Regions from separate parts of the Allobosea vestrisii genome, predicted to be linked through region 2. Evidence: predicted binding sites of a transcription regulator. Region 2 holds the regulator's gene; each other region holds the start of a gene.
What was found. Region 2 encodes PhoB, which activates phosphate uptake and scavenging genes when phosphate is short. Its sites were predicted from a motif close to TGTCATNNANCTGTCAT; they were not measured.
Positions count from the first base shown of each region.

Region 1: the regulator PhoB is predicted to act here: its motif matches at 2,686-2,702, upstream of phnC (phosphonate ABC transporter ATP-binding protein).
Region 3: the regulator PhoB is predicted to act here: its motif matches at 1,782-1,798, upstream of pstS (phosphate ABC transporter substrate-binding protein PstS).

Region 1 is NZ_CP126307.1:3,029,879-3,035,845, reverse strand. Features, by position in the region: gene phnE (phosphonate ABC transporter, permease protein PhnE) at 1-692, opposite strand, end outside; gene phnD (phosphonate ABC transporter substrate-binding protein) at 831-1,748, opposite strand; gene phnC (phosphonate ABC transporter ATP-binding protein) at 1,823-2,641, opposite strand; gene QO058_RS15005 (TetR/AcrR family transcriptional regulator) at 2,786-3,442, opposite strand; gene QO058_RS15000 (efflux RND transporter periplasmic adaptor subunit) at 3,537-4,646, shown strand; partial or broken gene QO058_RS14995 (efflux RND transporter permease subunit) at 4,643-5,967, shown strand, end outside.
Region 2 is NZ_CP126307.1:3,395,273-3,401,239, forward strand. Features, by position in the region: gene pstC (phosphate ABC transporter permease subunit PstC) at 1-148, shown strand, start outside; gene pstA (phosphate ABC transporter permease PstA) at 162-1,052, shown strand; gene pstB (phosphate ABC transporter ATP-binding protein PstB) at 1,087-1,893, shown strand; gene phoU (phosphate signaling complex protein PhoU) at 1,935-2,660, shown strand; gene phoB (phosphate regulon transcriptional regulator PhoB) at 2,690-3,388, shown strand; gene QO058_RS16865 (GcrA family cell cycle regulator) at 3,467-4,018, opposite strand; gene QO058_RS16870 (aspartate aminotransferase family protein) at 4,734-5,954, shown strand; gene argF (ornithine carbamoyltransferase) at 5,957-5,967, shown strand, end outside.
Region 3 is NZ_CP126307.1:4,811,171-4,817,137, forward strand. Features, by position in the region: gene QO058_RS23640 (hypothetical protein) at 178-498, opposite strand; gene pstS (phosphate ABC transporter substrate-binding protein PstS) at 672-1,715, opposite strand; gene QO058_RS23650 (CsbD family protein) at 1,896-2,102, opposite strand; gene QO058_RS23655 (MipA/OmpV family protein) at 2,388-3,422, shown strand; gene QO058_RS23660 (hypothetical protein) at 3,614-3,895, shown strand; gene QO058_RS23665 (hypothetical protein) at 4,010-4,360, opposite strand; gene QO058_RS23670 (hypothetical protein) at 4,413-5,126, opposite strand; gene QO058_RS23675 (DUF4145 domain-containing protein) at 5,344-5,967, shown strand, end outside.

The DNA.
Region 1 (5,967 bases), 370 kb from region 2:
ACATTGATCTCGAAGCGCAGCAGCGCGTAGCTGGCGAAGTTCGACAGAACCTGCGGCACGACGGCAAAGCGGATGGTCTGCCACCAGCCGGCGCCGGTCGCGGTGAGGCCGTCAACCGGCTTCATGTCGATGTTCTCGACAACTTCCGAGAAGAGCTTGCCCATCGCGCCCATGGTGTGGATGGCGATGGCGAGCACGCCCGGCAGCGGCCCAAGCCCGAAGGCGATGACGAAGATCAGCGCGAAGACGATCTCGGGGACGGTGCGGCAGAATTCGAGGAAGCGGCGCGTTGCCCAGCGCGGCTCAATCGAGCGGCCAAGATTGCTGGCGGCGGTGAAGCAGAGCAGGAAGCCGCCGACGGCGCCGAGCACGGTGCCGATATAGGCGATCAGCAAGGTCTGCCAGAGCAGCTTCAGCCAGCCATTGAGGCCCCAGTACCATTCCTTGAGATCGGCACCGAACGTCGCGAAGCGCAGCGTCGGCATGGTCTCCAGGATGTATTTCGGGAAACGCCAGGCATTGGCGGCAAACTTGCCTGGGTCGACCTCCGAGCCGATCGCGGCAAGGACGACGCAGGCGAGGAAGATCGCTGCTGCGAGCAGGGTCTGCAGGCGCTTGGCCGCCATTTCGCGCCGATAGAGATCGGCATGGGCGGTGATGGCGGGATCGTTGCGGTCGATCGCGAGTGTCATGAAGCGCTTCCATCAGGTCGCAGGACCGGCTGGTGCCGGTCCTGGACTGGGCGTCATTCTCGGGCAGAGCGAAGCGCAGACCCGAGAATCTCGATCAGGAGATGCTCGGGTCAAGCCCGAGCATGACGGCTGTCAGAGTTACGACGACTTCTTCTTGCGAAGTGCGTCGACGAACTTGTTCAGCTCGATGATCGGGTCGTAGGCCTTGTTGTCGACGGCGACGAGCGGGCCCTGCTTGCCTTCATAGATCTTGTCGAAGGCGGCCTTGTCCTTGGTCGCGAGATTGAGGACCGTGTCGCGGATCTTGCCCTTCAGCTCTTCCGGCAGCTCGCTGAGATAAGCCATCGGCGAGTTCACGATCTGCTCGGACTTGTAGATGATGCGGAAATCGTCCGCCTTGACCATCTTCTTGCGGTCCATGCGCAGCAGGTTCGATTCCTGCTCGTCGTTCCACCAGTTGGCGGCGACGTCGACGGTGCCCTGGCCGAGTGCAATCACCGCGTTCTCATGGCTGCCGGTGTAGACGACCTTGCCGAAGAAGGTCTCGGGCTCGATCTTCATGCCGTCCAGCGCGAAGCGCGGGACGTTGTTGCCGGAGGTCGAGTTCGGGTCGACGAGGCCGAGGTTCTTGCCCTTGAGATCCTCGATCTTCTGATAGGGCGAATCCTTCTTCACGTAGAAGACCGAATAGTAGCCCTTGGTGCCGTCGATATTGGTCTCGATCGCGAAGGCGTCGATCTTGGCGCCGGTCATCAGCGCGCGGGCGAAGGAGGCCGGGCCGTACATGCCGATATGGATGTTGCCGGCGCGCTGGCCCTCGATGATCGCGGCGTAGTCGTTGGCGATGCGCAGGGTCACCTTGGTGCCGAGTTCCTTCGCGAGATAGTTGACGAAGGGGGTGTAGCGCTCGACGACGCCGGAGGCGTTCTCGGACGGGATGATGGCGAAGACCAGCTCGGGATATTTCGCCTTCCAGTCCTGGGCGAAAGCCGGGGCGGCGAGCGTTGCGGCAAGGCCGGCGGCGGCGAGCGTAAACGTATGACGACGGGTCAGCATGAGAGTGCTCCTTTTAAAAGATCGGCGATGACGGGTCAGGCGTAAGTGCAGGCTTGGGCGCGCCGCCGGCTGTTTCAGGCGACGTTCTGCTTGGCGCGCTGGGCTTCCTCGATGGCGATGGCGTCGAGTTGGTCGAGCGCTTCGGCGCCGGCATCCTTGGCCTCGATGCCGTAGAGTTCGGCGGCGAGTTCGCTGGTCAGCGCGTGCGGCGGGCCGTCGAACACGACCTTGCCGCCGGCCATGCCGATCAGCCGGTCGCAGTACTTCGCCGCGATATCGAGATGGTGAAGGTTGCAGATCACGGTGATGCCGTCCTCGCGATTGATGCGGAACAGCGCGTCCATGACGACCTGGGTATTGCGCGGGTCGAGCGAGGCGATCGGCTCGTCGGCGAGGATGATCTTCGGCTCCTGCACCAAGGCGCGGGCGATGGCGACGCGCTGCTGCTGACCGCCGGATAGGGTCTCGGCGCGCTGTGCCAGCAGGTGCCCCATATCGAGCCGCTCGAGCGCGGCGATGGCACGGACCTTGTCGTCCTGCGAGAAGCTCTTGACCAGCGTCAGCGCGGCGGAGCGGTGATTGAGACGGCCGAGCAGCACGTTGGTCAGCACGTCGAGCCGGCCGACCAGGTTGAACTGCTGGAAGATCATCGCCGTGTCGCGTCGCCAGCCCCTGAGCGCCGCGCCGCGCAGGGCGGTGACATCGCGCTCTTCGCTCAGGATGCGGCCGTCGCTGGCATCGGCGAGGCGGTTCAACATGCGCAGCAGCGTCGACTTGCCGGCGCCGGAGCGGCCGATGATGCCGACCATCTCGCCGCGGGGAATCGACAGGGTGACGTTGTCGACGGCGGCCTTGCCACCGAAACGCTTGGTCAGACCCTCGATACGCAGCATCAACACTCTCCCGCGATTGCGGGATGATGCGGTATCGGCGCCAGATGACAGCGCGGTGACAGGAGGCGCGTTCCAGGGCGTCGAAGGTTCAGGCGGTCATCAGCCGTCAACCATGTCGTCGTGAGCCGTTGGAGCGGCGCTGCGTCAGGCGGCCCGCAGCAGCAGGTCTACGCAGGCGGTGACGTAGGCCTTGCGTTCGGACGAGCGAACCGGGGCGATGCCGAGCAGGCCGCGAACCTGATGGAAGCCGCGGAGCATGCCGATGAACTGCTCGGCGAGCCTGTTCGCTTCCCCGCATGTGAGTGCCCGCGACATGCCATCACCGGATCGTGACCGCTGCTCCAGCAAAGCGGAGAGCTCCGTAATCATCCGGCCAGCACCTGTATCGTAGGCCGCCTGTCCCAGTTCGGGAAAACGGGCGGCCGCTCCGACGATCAACCGATGCAGATCAAGCGAGGCCGGATGCAGCATCATCGCCAGCGCGTCCTCGCCGAGTCGCAAGAGAATCGCGCGCAAATCGCCAGTCGCGCTCGGCGGTTGGCGCAGCGGAATCGTCAGCTTTTCAGTGAGTTCGCTGCAGATCGCCAGGAACAACGCCTGCTTGTCGGCGAAATGGCTGTAGATGGTCTGTTTGGAGACGCCTGCGCGCTGGGCGATCTGGTCGAGGCTGGCCCGGTCGAAGCCCTCGGCCAGGAACGTCTCCGAAGCGGCCCGGGTGATCGCGTCATGTTTGTCCGGCCGTGATTTTTCGGCCGGCATTGCTTTTGCTTCTGCAGCGGCGGCGCTACTGCGTCCGTGCATTGATCATTCCGTCACGCTTCCGCCCTTAAAGGGTGCTTATCAAACTAGACCGTCCAGTCTAGAATATGTCCGTCTTACCGGAGCGTCCAGCCTGATGAAGCGTTTTCTCCTCCTTATCCTGATCGCCGGGCTGGCGGGCGGTGGGTACTATGGCTACCGCTACCACTATAAGCCGACCAATCAGCAGGCGCAGGCGCAGGGCGTCGCCAATGCGCCGAATCCTGCAATCCCGGTCGAGGTCGGGACGATCGAGCTCGCTACGGTCGCCGAAGAGGTCGAAGCGCTCGGGACACTCGCGGCCGAAGAGTCCATCGTGATCGCCCCCGAGATCGCCGGACGCGTCGTCGCGCTTGGCTTCAAGGAGGGCGAGCGGGTCAACAAGGACCAGCCGCTGGTCATGCTCGACACCGCCATCCTCGACGCAGAGCTGAAACAGTCCCAGGCAGATCTCTCGCTGGCGCGTGACACCTATGACCGCAACCGCTCGCTGGTGCAGCGCGGCGCCGGTACCCAGGTCGCGCTCGAGCAGGCGACGGCGCAGCTCGCCTCCCAGGAGGCGCGCCTGCAACTCGCCCAGGCCAAGCTCGCGCTGGCGACGATCAAGGCGCCGTTCAACGGCGTGGTCGGCCTGCGCGCGGTCGGCGTCGGCGATTATGTCTCGATCGGCAAGCAGCTGATCACGCTGACCAGTATCGACCCAATCAAGGTCGATTTCCGCGTGCCTGAGATCTACCTGACCCAGCTCAAGGTCAGCCAGCCGATCCAGCTCAAGGTCGATGCGGTGCCCGATCGGCCATTCACCGGTAAGATTTTCGCGATCGATCCGGTGGTCGACGTCAATGGTCGGGCCGTCAAGCTGCGCGCGCTCGTGCCCAATGCCGATCTCGTTCTGAAGCCCGGCCTGTTCGCCCGCGTGACGATCATGGTCGACAAGCGCGAGAATGCGCTGGTCGTGCCGGAGACGGCCGTCGTGCCGGACGGGCTCGGCAAGACGGTCTTCATCATCGAGAACGGCAAGGCCAAGCGCATTCCGGTCGAACTCGGCAAGCGCCTGACCGGCAAGGTCGAGGTGGTCAAGGGCCTCAAGCCCGGCATGCAGATCGTCACCGCCGGGCAGATGCGCCTGCGCGAGGGCTCGACCGTGCTGATCAGGGAGAAGGCTGCGGTCCAGACCAGCTCGCTGCCGGGCGCCGTGCAGCGATGAGCCTGTTCGAGCTCTTCGTCCGCCGGCCGGTCCTCTCGACCGTCCTCAGCATGCTCGTCATCCTGATCGGCTTCGTCTCCTATACGCGCCTGACGGTGCGCGAATATCCGAACATCGACGAGCCGATCGTCTCGGTGCAGACGGTCTATCGCGGCGCCAGCGCCGAGATCATCGAAACGCAGGTCACGCAGATCCTCGAGAACTCGATCGCCGGCATCGAAGGCATCGAGATCATCAACTCGACCAGCCGGCAGGAGCGCAGCCAGATCTCCGTGCGCTTCAGGCCGGACGTTGATCCCGATGTCGCGGCTTCCGACGTGCGCGACCGTGTCAGCCGCGTGCGCGGCCGCATGCCCGACGAGATCGACGAGCCGATCATCGCCAAGGTCGAGGCCGATGCCCAGCCGGTGATGTATCTGTCGCTGACCAGTTCGCGGCATTCGCCGCTGGAGCTCACTGATTTCGCCGATCGTTTCATCGCCGACCGCGTTCAGAACATCACCGGCGTCGCCGAGGTCCGCATCCTCGGCCAGCGCCAATACGCCATGCGCATCTGGCTCGATCGCGCACGGCTCGCGGCCTACAACATCACGGTCCAGGAGATCGAGGCGGCGCTGCGGGCGCAGAACGTCGAGATTCCCTCCGGCCGCATCGAGAGCAACGACCGCGAGTTCACGGTGCTCTCGCAGACCAGCCTCAACACGCCCGAGCAGTTCCGCGAGATCACGGTCAAGGATGCCAACGGCTTCCCCGTCAAGCTGCGCGACATCGCCAAGGTCGAGCTCGGCGCCCGCGAGGAGCGCAATGCCGCCTGGTTCGGCGGCCAGCCTTCGGTGACGATCGGCATCGTCAAGCAGGCGACGGCGAACCCACTCGACGTCTCCTCAGGCGTGGTCGCAGCGCTGCCGAGCATCCGCGAGGACCTGCCCGACGGCATGTCGATCGCGACCTCCTACGACACCTCGATCTTCATCGATCGCTCGATCAAGGCGGTCTACACCACGATCGGCGAGGCGGTCGTCCTCGTCGTGCTGATCATCTTCCTGTTCCTGCGCTCGCTGCGCGCGACGCTGATCCCGCTCGTCACCATCCCGGTCTCGCTGATCGGCGCCTTCGCGCTGATGTATGCGCTCGGCTTCACGGTGAACACGCTGACGCTGCTCTCGATGGTGCTCGCCATCGGCCTCGTCGTCGACGACGCCATCGTCGTGCTCGAGAACGTTCACCGCCATATCGAAGACGGGGTCGAGCCAACCAAGGCGGCGATCAAGGGCATCAACGAGATCGCCTTCGCGGTCGTGGCGATGACGCTGACGCTGGT
Region 2 (5,967 bases):
CATCGCCTCGCGCATCGCCAACGAGTTCAACGAGGCGCTCGGCCTGCAGCTCAACTCGCTGATCGCGCTCGGCTGCATCCTGTTCTTCGTCACCTTCGTCGTCCTCGTCATCGCGCGCATCCTCGTCTCGCGCGTCAAGCGCTACTGAACGGGAGCGGATCATGAGCCTTGCTACCCCCTCCACCGTCCGCAAGCTGCCCGAGGTCACCTGGGGCCGCGTCCGCCAGTCGCGCCGCACCGCCGACCGGCTGATGAAGGTCATCGCGACCGGCTTCACGCTGATCGCAATCTCCGTGCTGTTCTGGATCCTCGGCATGCTGATCGTGAAAGGGCTCGGCGGGCTTTCCGCCACGACCTTCACCCAGGTCACGCCCGGTCCCGGCACGGAAGGCGGCGGCCTCGCCAACGCCATCGTCGGCTCGATCGTGCTGACCTTCCTCGGCATCGCCGTTGCGACGCCGATCGGCGTGCTCGCCGGTACCTATCTCGCCGAATACGGCAAGGGTTCGAAGCTCGCCGACCTGATCCGCTTCATCAACGACATCCTGCTCTCGGCGCCCTCGATCCTGATCGGCCTGTTCGTCTACGTCATCATGGTCGAGCCGTTCCGCGGCTATTCCGGCTGGGCCGGCGGCGTCGCGCTCGGTATCATCGCGATCCCGGTGATCGTGCGCACCACCGAGGACATGCTGCGTCTCGTGCCCGGCCCGCTGCGCGAGGCCGGCGCTGCGCTCGGCGCCCCGCCATCGGTGGTCATCACCTCGATCACCTGGCGGGCGGCGAAGTCTGGCATGGTCACCGGCATCCTCTTGGCGCTCGCCCGCATCGCCGGCGAGACCGCGCCGCTGATCTTCACCGCGCTCAACAACAATTTCTGGTTCTCGCCGAACCTGATCGGCGGTGTCTCCAACCTGCCGGTGACGATCTACCAGTTCGCCTCTGCTCCGTACGAGAACTGGCAGCAGCTCGCCTGGGCGGGTTCGCTGATCATCACCGTCTCAATCCTCGTGCTTTCCATCATCGCCCGGCGCATCGTGCGCGGCGGCAAATAAACCAACACCTGATCAGCGTCCGATCGGAAGGACCATGCAGATGCTTTCGACCCTGGAATTGAGCCCGCAGACGCTGGATGCCGAAGCGCCCGTCCGCATTGCCGTGAAGAACCTCGATTTCTATTACGGCGAGCACAAGGCGCTGAAGAACGTCAATCTCGACTTCCGCGACCGCCATGTCACCGCGCTGATCGGCCCGTCCGGCTGCGGTAAGTCGACCTTGCTGCGCATCTTCAACCGCATCTACTCGCTCTATCCCGAGCAGAAGGCGACCGGCGAAATCCTGCTCGACGGCCGCAACATCATCTCCAACAACGTCGACGTGAACGAATTGCGCTCGCGCATCGGCATGGTCTTCCAGAAGCCGACGCCGTTCCCGATGTCGATCTACGACAACGTCGCCTTCGGCATCCGCCTCTACGAGAAGCCGCCGAAGTCAGAACTCGACGATCGCGTCGAGGGCGCGCTGCGCCGCGCCGCGCTCTGGGACGAGGTCAAGGACAAGCTGAAGAGCTCCGGCATGGGCCTGTCCGGCGGCCAGCAGCAGCGCCTGTGCATCGCCCGTACCATCGCGCAGAAGCCCGAGGTCATCCTGTTCGACGAGCCCACCTCGGCGCTGGACCCGATCTCGACCGGCAAGATCGAGGACCTGCTCGAGCAGCTCAAGACCGACTTCACCATCGTCATCGTCACGCACAACATGCAGCAGGCGGCGCGCATCTCGCAGTATACCGCCTTCATGTATCTCGGTGAAGTCATCGAGTTCGCCGCCACCAACACGATCTTCATGAACCCGCACAAGAAGCAGACGCAGGACTACGTCACCGGCCGCTTCGGTTGACACCCGCAAGTCCGCTCGCCTCCGTCACAGGATACGCCCCGATGTCCGACCATATCGTCCGCTCCTACGACGCCGATCTCGAGGGCCTGCGCCGCAGCCTCGCCGAGATGGGCGGCATGTCCGAGCGCATGCTCGGCGACTCGACCGTGGCGCTGGTGCGCCGCGACACTGCGCTCGCCCAGAAGATCATCAGTGCCGACCAGCGCCTCGACAATCTCCAGCGCGATGTCGAGGAGAAGGCGGTGCTGACCATCGCCCGGCGCCAGCCGCTCGCCAACGACCTGCGCGAGCTGATCTCGGCGATCCGCATCGCGGCCGATATCGAGCGCGTCGGCGACCTCGCCAAGAACATCGCCAAGCGCGCCGTCGCGATCTCCGGCCAGTTCTCGCCGCCGCATCGCGCCGTCGTCGGCCTCGAGCATATGAGCCGCCTGGTCCAGGCCCAGCTCAAGGACGTGCTCGACGCCTATGCGGCGAGCAACGAGCAGAAGGCGATGGATGTCTGGCGCCGCGACGACGAGATCGACGCGCTCTACACCTCGCTGTTCCGCGAGCTCCTGACCTACATGATGGAGGACCCGCGCAACATCACCTTCTGCACGCATCTCCTGTTCTGCGCCAAGAACGTCGAGCGCATCGGCGATCACACCACCAACATCGCCGAGACCATCCATTACCTCGTCACCGGTCAGTCGATCGACGAGACCCGGCCGAAGCTCGATACCACCAACATCCTCGTCGACCTGCCCGCCTCGGCCAATGGCTGAGCGGGCGCGCGCCTGAACGGACGCTAGACATGCCCGCACGCATCCTGATCGTCGAGGACGAGGAGCCGCTGACCCTGCTCCTGCGCTACAATCTCGAGGCCGAAGGCTTCGAGGTCGACAGCGTGGCGCGCGGCGACGACGCCGAATTGCATCTGCGCGATCACACGCCGGATCTGGTGCTGCTCGACTGGATGCTGCCCGGCCTCTCCGGCATCGAGCTCTGCCGGCGCCTGCGCACGCGGCGCGACACCGAGCGCGTGCCGATCATCATGCTGACCGCCCGCGGCGAGGAGACCGAGCGCGTGCGCGGCCTCGCCACCGGCGCCGACGATTATGTCGTGAAGCCGTTCTCGCTGCCGGAGCTGATCGCCCGCATCCAGGCGCTGCTGCGCCGCGCCAAACCCGGCCATGTCGCCGGGCTGCTTGCCGCCGGCGATCTCGAGCTCGACCGCACGACACGGCGCGTCCGCCGGGCCGGCGCCGAATTGCATCTCGGGCCGACCGAGTTCCGCCTGCTCGAATTCCTGATGCAGGCGCCGGGCCGGGTCTATTCCCGGGCTCAGCTGCTCGATGCTGTCTGGGGCCGCGATGTCTACATCGATGAGCGCACCGTCGACGTCCATGTCGGGCGCCTGCGCAAGGCGATCACGCCGGCCAATGCCAAGGACCCGTTGCGCACCGTGCGCGGCGCCGGTTACGCCTTTGACGAAACATTCGCGCGCAGCTGACGCTGCTTCTGCGAGGCGAGCGCTCATGAAAAAAGCCGGCCTCGCGGCCGGCTTTTCTGTTCGAGTGCTTCGCTGTCGTCAGGCGCGAATGATCTTGCGGTCGCGGCGGCGGTCAGCGGCCGGCTGGTAGGCGATGCGGGCATGGTAGGCGCAATAGGGCATTCCGGTCGCCGAACGTCCGCCGCAGAAGCGGAACTCCGGCGTGGTCGGGTCGCCCATCGGCCAGCGGCACATATATTCGCGCAGCTCCATGATCGTGACCCGCTCGGAGAACGGCACGACCACGTCCTCGGACGGAGCCGGCTCGCGCGCGACCTGCGCTTCGGCTTCGATCTCCGGAGCGAACTGCGGGGCAAGTGCGGTATTGCCGCGGGTCAGGCCGGCGCCGCCGCTGCTGTGGTGGCCAGCGGGATGGCTTGGCGGGCGGGCTATCGGTTTGCGCGGGCGCGGCGTTGCCGAGCCCGGGCTCTTGGCGCGGCCCGACAGCCCAAGGCGATGCACCTTGCCGATGACGGCGTTGCGCGTGACGCTGCCGAGCTCCGCCGCGATCTGGCTTGCGCTCAGGCCGTCGTTCCAGAGCTTCTTGAGCAGCTCGACGCGTTCCTCGGTCCAGGCTCCGGCTTCGGTCATGGAGTTGCACCTGTCTTCGTCATGTCCCGCCGGCTGGCCGGCGAGGCATAGGGAAAGATCATGGCGGAATCCGATACCGGCAGCCTCCGTTGCTGAACGGAAGCCGTTACGCCCGGGACTGACGATACTGGAGACGCCGCACGAGATGTCGTATCTGACGAAGAGGACCATACAATATGGCCTGACTCGGCCACAAGAGTCGCCGAATCGTAATCCGGCTTTTCCCCAGCCAATCACTGCAGACGGCGAGACGGTGAGTCTAATCGGCAACGCTGCCGTGAGGTCGGGGCAATTGCAGATGAAGCTTGAGCCCTCATCCTGAGGAGCAAGCGCAGCTTGCGTCTCGAAGGATGTTCCAGCCGGTTCGGGAGCCTCCTGAAGCACCCTTCGAGACGCCGCTATGCGGCTCCTCAGGATGAGGGCTGAGTTCAGGCCCGGTCGCCTGCCGCGAGGTCAGCTGCGATTGACAGGGCAGGGACGGTTTTGCATAGTCGCATCACGCAGCCGCCCCTATCGGGCGGCGCTTATGTTTTTGAGCGATCGGGACTTTCCATCAATGCGGCTTGACGCGCGACGAGACGGCGGGAACGGCCAGCGACGATAATGTCGCCGGCGGGTCGTATCATGCCGGCATCATGCCGCGAGCGCTCCGCATCTCCGTTCCCGACTTGAGGTTCCGCGCTTCCTCCCTGTTTCGCCGCAAGGATTTCGCTCCATGAGCACCACTCCCGTTTCCGCCGCTTCCTCTGTTCTCCTGCCGACCTATGCCCGCGCCCCGATCGCTCTCGAGCGTGGTGAAGGTGCTTGGGCGATCACCGCCGATGGCCAGCGTTATCTCGATTTCGGCGCCGGCATCGCCGTCAATTCGCTCGGCCACGCCCATCCGCATCTGGTCGAGGCGTTGACCCAGCAGGCGCAGCGCATCTGGCACACCTCGAACCTCTACACGATGCCCGAGGGCGAGAAGTTGGCGCGCCGGCTCTGCGAGGCGACCTTCGCCGAACGCGTCTTCTTCACCAATTCGGGCGCCGAGGCGAACGAGTGCGCGATCAAGATGGCGCGCAAGTACCACGCCGCGAAAGGCCATCCCGAGCGCTATCGGATCGTCACCTTCGAGGGCGCCTTCCATGGTCGCACGCTTGCGACCATCGCCGCCGGCGGCCAGCAGAAATACATCGACGGCTTTGGTCCGAAGGTCGACGGCTTCGACCAGGTGCCCTTCGACGACGAGACCGCGCTGAAGGCGGCGATCGGGCCCGAGACGGCTGCGCTTATGATCGAGCCGATCCAGGGCGAGGGCGGCCTGCGCTCGGTGCCGATGCGTGTCCTCAAGCAGCTGCGCGAGCTCTGCGACGAGCACGGTCTGATGCTGATCTTCGACGAGATCCAGACCGGTGTCGGCCGCACCGGCAAGTTCTTCGCCTATGAGCATTACGGTGTCGCCCCCGACATCATGTCGATCGCCAAGGGCATCGGCGGTGGCTTCCCGATGGGTGCCTGCCTCGCGACTGAAGAGGCGGCCTCCGGCATGACGCTTGGCACGCACGGCACCACTTTCGGTGGCAATCCGCTCGCCATGGCGGTCGGCAATGCCGTGCTCGACGTCATCCTGGCGCCGGGCTTCCTCGAGCAGGTCCAGAAGACGGCGCTGCGCCTGCGCCAATCGCTGGCCCAACTCAAGGATCACCACCCGGACGTGATCGAGGAGATCCGCGGCGAAGGTCTGATGCTTGGTCTCAAGCTCAGGACGCCAAACACCGATTTCGTCGCCCAGGCGCGGGCCGCCGGCCTGCTCGTCGTCGCCGCCGGCGACAATGTCGTGCGTCTGCTGCCGCCGCTGATCATCGGCGAGAGCGAGGTCGCCGAGGCAGTGGCGCGGCTCGACAAGGCGGCGGGCGCGGTCGAGGCCGAGCTCACCCGGCCGGCGGCTGAATGAGCATGGAGACTCC
Region 3 (5,967 bases), 1.4 Mb from region 2:
GAGAGAAAGCCTGATGTGATCTATGAAGACAAGGTTAACTGCGAAACAAGGTAAAATTAACCAATCTGGCTCAGCTGCGGGCGGCCTGTCCCGCAGCTGGAACGCTTGGTGAAACCAGTATTTGGTGACGTCGAGACTGGCTGGAAGCGCAGCCGAGCGGCTCCGCCGAAGCTGACCTCACTCGATCGCGCCCCGCTTCATGCCGAAGCCTTCGATATAGCAGCCGCAGGACGAGTTCCTCGGCGCGGGCTCGGCCGCGCATGAGCCGCGCGAGGTCAGGCAGACATCGCCGAAGCGGCGGCTATGGGGCCGGTCATAGCCATAGCGCGGACCGTCATCGCGATAGCGCGGGCGATCATAGCCATAGGGTGGCGGCGGCCTGTCGTAATCATAGCGCGGCGCCGGCCGATAATAGGGGTCGTAATACTGGGCGTTCGCGCTCGACACGGACGAGATGGCCGTGCCGATGAGGGCCGCAATGGCAAGGGTCCGGATCATGCCTTTTCTCCTGGTCTCCCCACGGCCGTGGCCGGGTACGGATCGTTGGAGAGCAGGATAAGGGCCGCTCGATGAACAGGGTCTGAGCGTGGATCGTGGCGCCTTGATCGGTTGCGAAGCGAGGGGCGGCAAGGCAGTGCGAAGGGCAGGATCGGCCGGCGGGCCGCGTCAGATCAGCTGTCGGTCTTCATGCCGGCGGCCCAGTAGTCCTTGACCTGCTTGACCAGTGTCCCGGGCAACGGGACATAGCCGAGCGCTGTGGCGTCGGCCGCGCCGCTCTCGAAGGAGAGGCGGAAGAAGTCGAGCACGTCCTGGGTGCGGCGCGTGCGGGGCTTCGGCACCAGGGCGAAGGTGGTGGCGACGATCGGATAGGCGTCGGCACCGGGCGCGTCGGTCAGCATCAGCCCGAAATCCTTGGCCTGGGCCCATTCGGCGCTGGCCGCGGCAGCGGTGAAGCTCGCCGGGTCCGGCTTGACGAAAACGCCGGCCTTGTTCTGCACCTGAGCGTAGGCGAGGCCGGCGCGCACGACCTGCCCGAACTCGACATAGCCGATCGCGTTCTTCGTCCGCTTCACCGCGTCCGTCACACCCTGGCTGCGCTCGGCACCTTTTCCGACCGGCCAGGCGACTTGCGTATTGACGCCGATCTTCCCGCGCCATTCCGGGCTCGCCTTGGCGAGATAGTCGGTCCAGTTGAAGCTCGTGCCCGAGCCATCGGCACGATAGATCACGCTGATCGGGGCGTCGGGCAGCTTCAGCTCGGGATTGGCCGCCTTGATCGCCGGATCGGACCAGAGCTTGATCTTGCCGAGATAGATGTCGGCGAGCAGGGCGCCGGTGAACCTGATCTGGCCGGGGCCGACGCCGTCGAGGTTCACCACGGGGACGATGCCGCCCATGACGATCGGGAACTGGATCAGGGCCGAGCGCTGCAATTCCTCGGAGGAGAGCGGCCGGTCGGAGGTGCCGAAATCGGCGGCGCGCTGGGTGACGCGGACCTCGCCGCCGAGCGAGCCGATCGGCTCATAGTCGACGCCGATATCGAGCGGGGTCATCTCGGCGCCGTCCGACTTGGCGACGCGATAGCTCTGCGCCCATTTGCCGATGATCGGGAAGGCGAAGCTCGACCCGGCGCCGGTGATCGGCTCGGCGTAGGCAGGCGCCGCGGACGAGGCGAGAAGGGCGCCGGCGACAGCCAGCCTGGCCAGGAGCTTCATGCGTCTATCCACCCTGTCGGGCCCGCAAAGGGGCAAGATCAAACAGGGTTACGCTAGGGCGGCGCGGTGACGCTGCGATGACGGGACGGTCCGGGCAAACGAAGGCCCCGCCGGCGCGAGCCGACGGGGCCTTTTTTCAACGATCACGCCTGCCTTTCAGCCTGCGGTGACCGTGACTGGTCAGTGCCAGGTCTGGCGGCCGTACCAGGCGTCGACATCGGTGCGGACCTTGTCCTTCTCGATGCCGTAGCGCTCCTGGATCTTGCCCTCGAGCTGGTCGCGCTTGCCGGCGATGACGTCGAGATCGTCATCGGTCAGCTTGCCCCACTGCTCCTTGACCTTGCCCTTGAGCTGCTTCCAGTTTCCTTCGACGCGGTTCCAGTCCATCGGACATCCTCCTGTTCGTGAATGGGTGTGCTTAAGGAACGCGCGGGCGCCGGAATTGTTCGGTGGCATGCGGTCACAGTTTGCCCCACCTGCGCCCTCAGAGGGGCCTCGGACAGCCTCGGCGCCAGCACTCCGGATGATCGGCGGCGGTCGTCCGCCGTGGCAATCCTGGCGCAATCAACGATCTTTACAGTGCGCAGATGAACTGGGCGGAGATGCCTGCATCTGCACGCAGACGCGGCTGCATGGCTTCGCCTCGAGCTGACATGCGATCGGAGCTTTGGAATGCTTTACTGCGGCCGGCCGGAAAGAATAGCGATAGCCCTCCGTCAAAGCTGGCCGGGATTCCTCCCGGCTCATGCTTCCCCGATCGATGCGTCTGATCAGATGCCGGCCGGATTCTCCGTCAGCGCCCGGCCGAGGCGGCAGCGATTTGGCGGCCGGGTCCGGATGGCAGGTTTCGCCATCGTCTTCCCGATGTCGGCGGCGTCCGCTGCGGAGCTGGCCAGGCCTGCCGCTTCGGCCATCCCGGAGACCGCGGTGAAAAAGCGGCCAGACTGGACGGTCGAGCTCGGCGCATTCGGCTTGTTCTCGCCAAAGTTCTTCGGCGCCAAGGACTCCAAATTCTCCGCGCTTCCCTATGTCTCGATCAAATACAGGGACATCGCCTTTGCCTCCATCGACAAGGGCATCGGCGTAAACCTCTTCTCGGCAAACGGCTTCACGGCGGGAGCGTTCGTGAATCTTCGGCCAGGGCGCGAGGTCAAGGAAAGCAGGCGCTATCTGACCGGTCTTGGTGACATCGATCCCGCTCTCGCCGCCGGTGCTTTCGTCAAATACGACTATGGGCGGTTCTTCTCCACGCAGATCACGCTCAGCAAAGGCATCGTTTCGTTCGGCGACAGCAAGAACAAGATCAATGCCCTAGGATTTCTGGAGAAAACCGAAGGCAATCTCGGCACGCGCATCGACTGGAGCGCCGATGCCCGGCTGCCGCTCTTCGACAATCGGCTGCACCTGTCGGTCGGGCCGCGTGTCAGCTTCTTCGACAAGGAATACGCTGAAACCGCTTATGGGATCACGGCCAACCAGGCGCTGGCATCCGGCTACCGACCCTACAAGGCGAAAGCCGGCGTCGCCGAAGTCGGTGTCGGCGGCAGCGCCCGCTACCGCATCACCGACAATCTCTCCGCGATGGCGTTCGGCAGCTACACCAGGCTTGTCGGCGACGCCGCCAAGTCACCGCTGGTGACCGGGCCCGGCGGCTCGAAGGACCAGTTCAAGGCAGGCCTCGGGCTGACTTACCAATTCGGCCTTTAAAGCTGGGGGATTGGCCGCGACCAGCGGCGTCAGTGGCGCGCGGAGAGCGGGAGGCGGCGGCAACAGGCCGCCTTCAGGATAAAGGCCTGCCAAAAGGCAAAATCGACGGTCCGCTAAAATGCGAGTCAACGTCGTAGCGATCGGCACATCGCCTGTGACCTAAAGGGCGCCATCAACGCCCAGAACAGGCCATGACGTACTCATCGCAAGACATCACAAACGCCCTTCTCCGCATCAAGGAAGACGGGTTCGTCCTCGACAACGACGCCTTCGGCTATGCCGCGATCAGATGGGACGTGCGCAGGCTCAGGCGCGACCTGCGCGAGGCCGGCTATGCCGGCGCCGAGCTCGCCCAGGGCCGGATGACGAATGAGGGCGAGGAGATCTGCTGGCTCTATGATCCCGAGACTGTCGGGAAGGGCAAGGTCGACCGCCTCGCAGCAGCGCGGCACTCGGCGCTCTACGGCGAATAGCCGCCTGGAGTCGGCGTTTGCATGGGCCTCAGGGCAGCTTTGCCCTAGCCAGGCCCTGCCAACGCAATCAGCGACGACACCTCAAGATCGGCCGACGCTGGCGTAGGCCGGCGCCTATCGTCCCTGCTGCCACTGGCAGGGCGCAGCAACGTCCTGTTCGAGGGCGTCCGCTTGCCCCTCATACGCGCTTGCCATCGCCGTCAGGCGGGCCGCGGTCTCATCGTCACAGGCGGTAATGGCCCAACGGCGGCACTTCAACGCTTTCACACGCAGGGCCTGAGCCTGTCGAATTCTGTCGTGGTCCATAGCGGCGCTCCAGCACAAGCAGATCGTTGTGCTGCTTGGGGCGGTTAGGGCAGGAAACGCTTCGTCGAGCAACAGATCGCCGTCCTCGCCTAGCTCGGCGTCAGCCGTGCAGGTCTCGGGATCGAAGATCAGCGAAACGTCGATGAAGTCGGCGGCCATAGCGCGGGCAACGTCGCCCGCGCGCAAGCCGGGACACGCCCCGCGCGGGGCGTCAGGCCGGATTGGCCTTCACAAATGCAACCATGCGGATGACATAACTAGCCAGAATTAGGCTATTAATGCTGTGCTGAAACGAGCTGTAATCAATAATCCCGTGCACACATGCGTGCCGGTTCGGTACCCCACTTGCGAGGAAGCGATCATAGGCTTCCGGCGAACTCACCGGATCGAAAAAGTGGGCTTCCAGTTTTGAGTATAGCTTGAAGCTGTGAACTTTGGGCGCCGGGAGGTTTTCCAGACTCAGTTTGGAGCTGAGCAACCCGCGCAAGTGTCTAAGGTGTGTCTGGTTGCCCCATCGATTGCCCAGCAGTGCCACCCGAACTAGCGATTCGAGCGCGGGAAAAACGAGCCGCGTGCAAGCTCGGTAGTGTTGTGCACGATGCGCGCTGATCGCATCCTCCAAAGGATTTCTGGCGAGCGCAGGGACTTGTGCCGCGCTAAGAAGGGACAGCAAATCGTCCTCGATCGTCGCCGTCGCCTCCCGGTACCGAATATCGGCGAGAGCCGCGACGTCGCCGTTGGCTACGCTTTCAATGCCGGGCAAGCTCACCGCTGGATGCGGCAGCCATCCAGCTTGGTCGAGAGCTTCCACCGCGAAAAATGGGCCGGCCATTTCGAGGATCGCTTCGCCGTGCTCGTCGAGAAACCGCGTGAATCTCTCCCCGATGACTCGCAAAGCCAGGAAAAACTCTTCCAGCGGCGACAACTTTGACACTCGCCGGAACCTCCAATTGTGCCCGCATCCTCCAGATCAGCAGGCTGGGTCGCAGCAAGTATATCGAGATAAGGAATTACGCCATCCTGCTCGGCTCCGGATCTGGCCCGCGCCACTGGCGAGATCGATCGTCAGGGCTCGACTAACCTCAGCTTGCCAGCTTTGCACGACCGGGGCACGACTAAGGCACAAACTGCGGAGACGTCGCATGGATAGCTGGTGGGACCTAGGTGAATGGTCCGGCATGAGAGGCAACGAGCTGGCAACATACGATATCCCATGCGCGTTTTGCGACGCTCGCGGTAACTTCGCAGAGCATCATCACTCGGAACGCAAGAACGCTCGCGGCAAGACGCTAAACTACGACATTCTCAAATGCGAGAACTGCGGCAACCTCGTGATGGTGTTCTGGTCCGGCGGCAACGGCATTCACGGCCGAAAGTTGGTGCCCTGGCCTTTGAAGGTTGAACGAGCGCCAGAAAGCTGGCCAGCCGGAGTAGGCAACTTATGGCTGCAGGCTCGGCGCTCGCTCCAAAGCGAGAGTTGGGACGCGGCAGCTGTGATGGCCCGAAGCTCGCTTCAGGCGGCCTTAAGACACGTCAAGGCGGAGGGTACCTCTCTCTTCCAGGAAATCGAAAGCCTAGGTTCGAGAGGGCTGCTGCCACCAACCATGGTGGATTGGGCGCACGCTGTTCGGTTGTTCGGCAACGACTCGGCCCATCCCAAGGTTGACCAAAAGCCAGCGAGTAAGAAGGAGGTGACGGAAGCGGTCCGTTTCATAGAGTTCTTGTTCGAGTATCTGTTTGAGCTGCCCGCCCGTATCGAGAAGTTG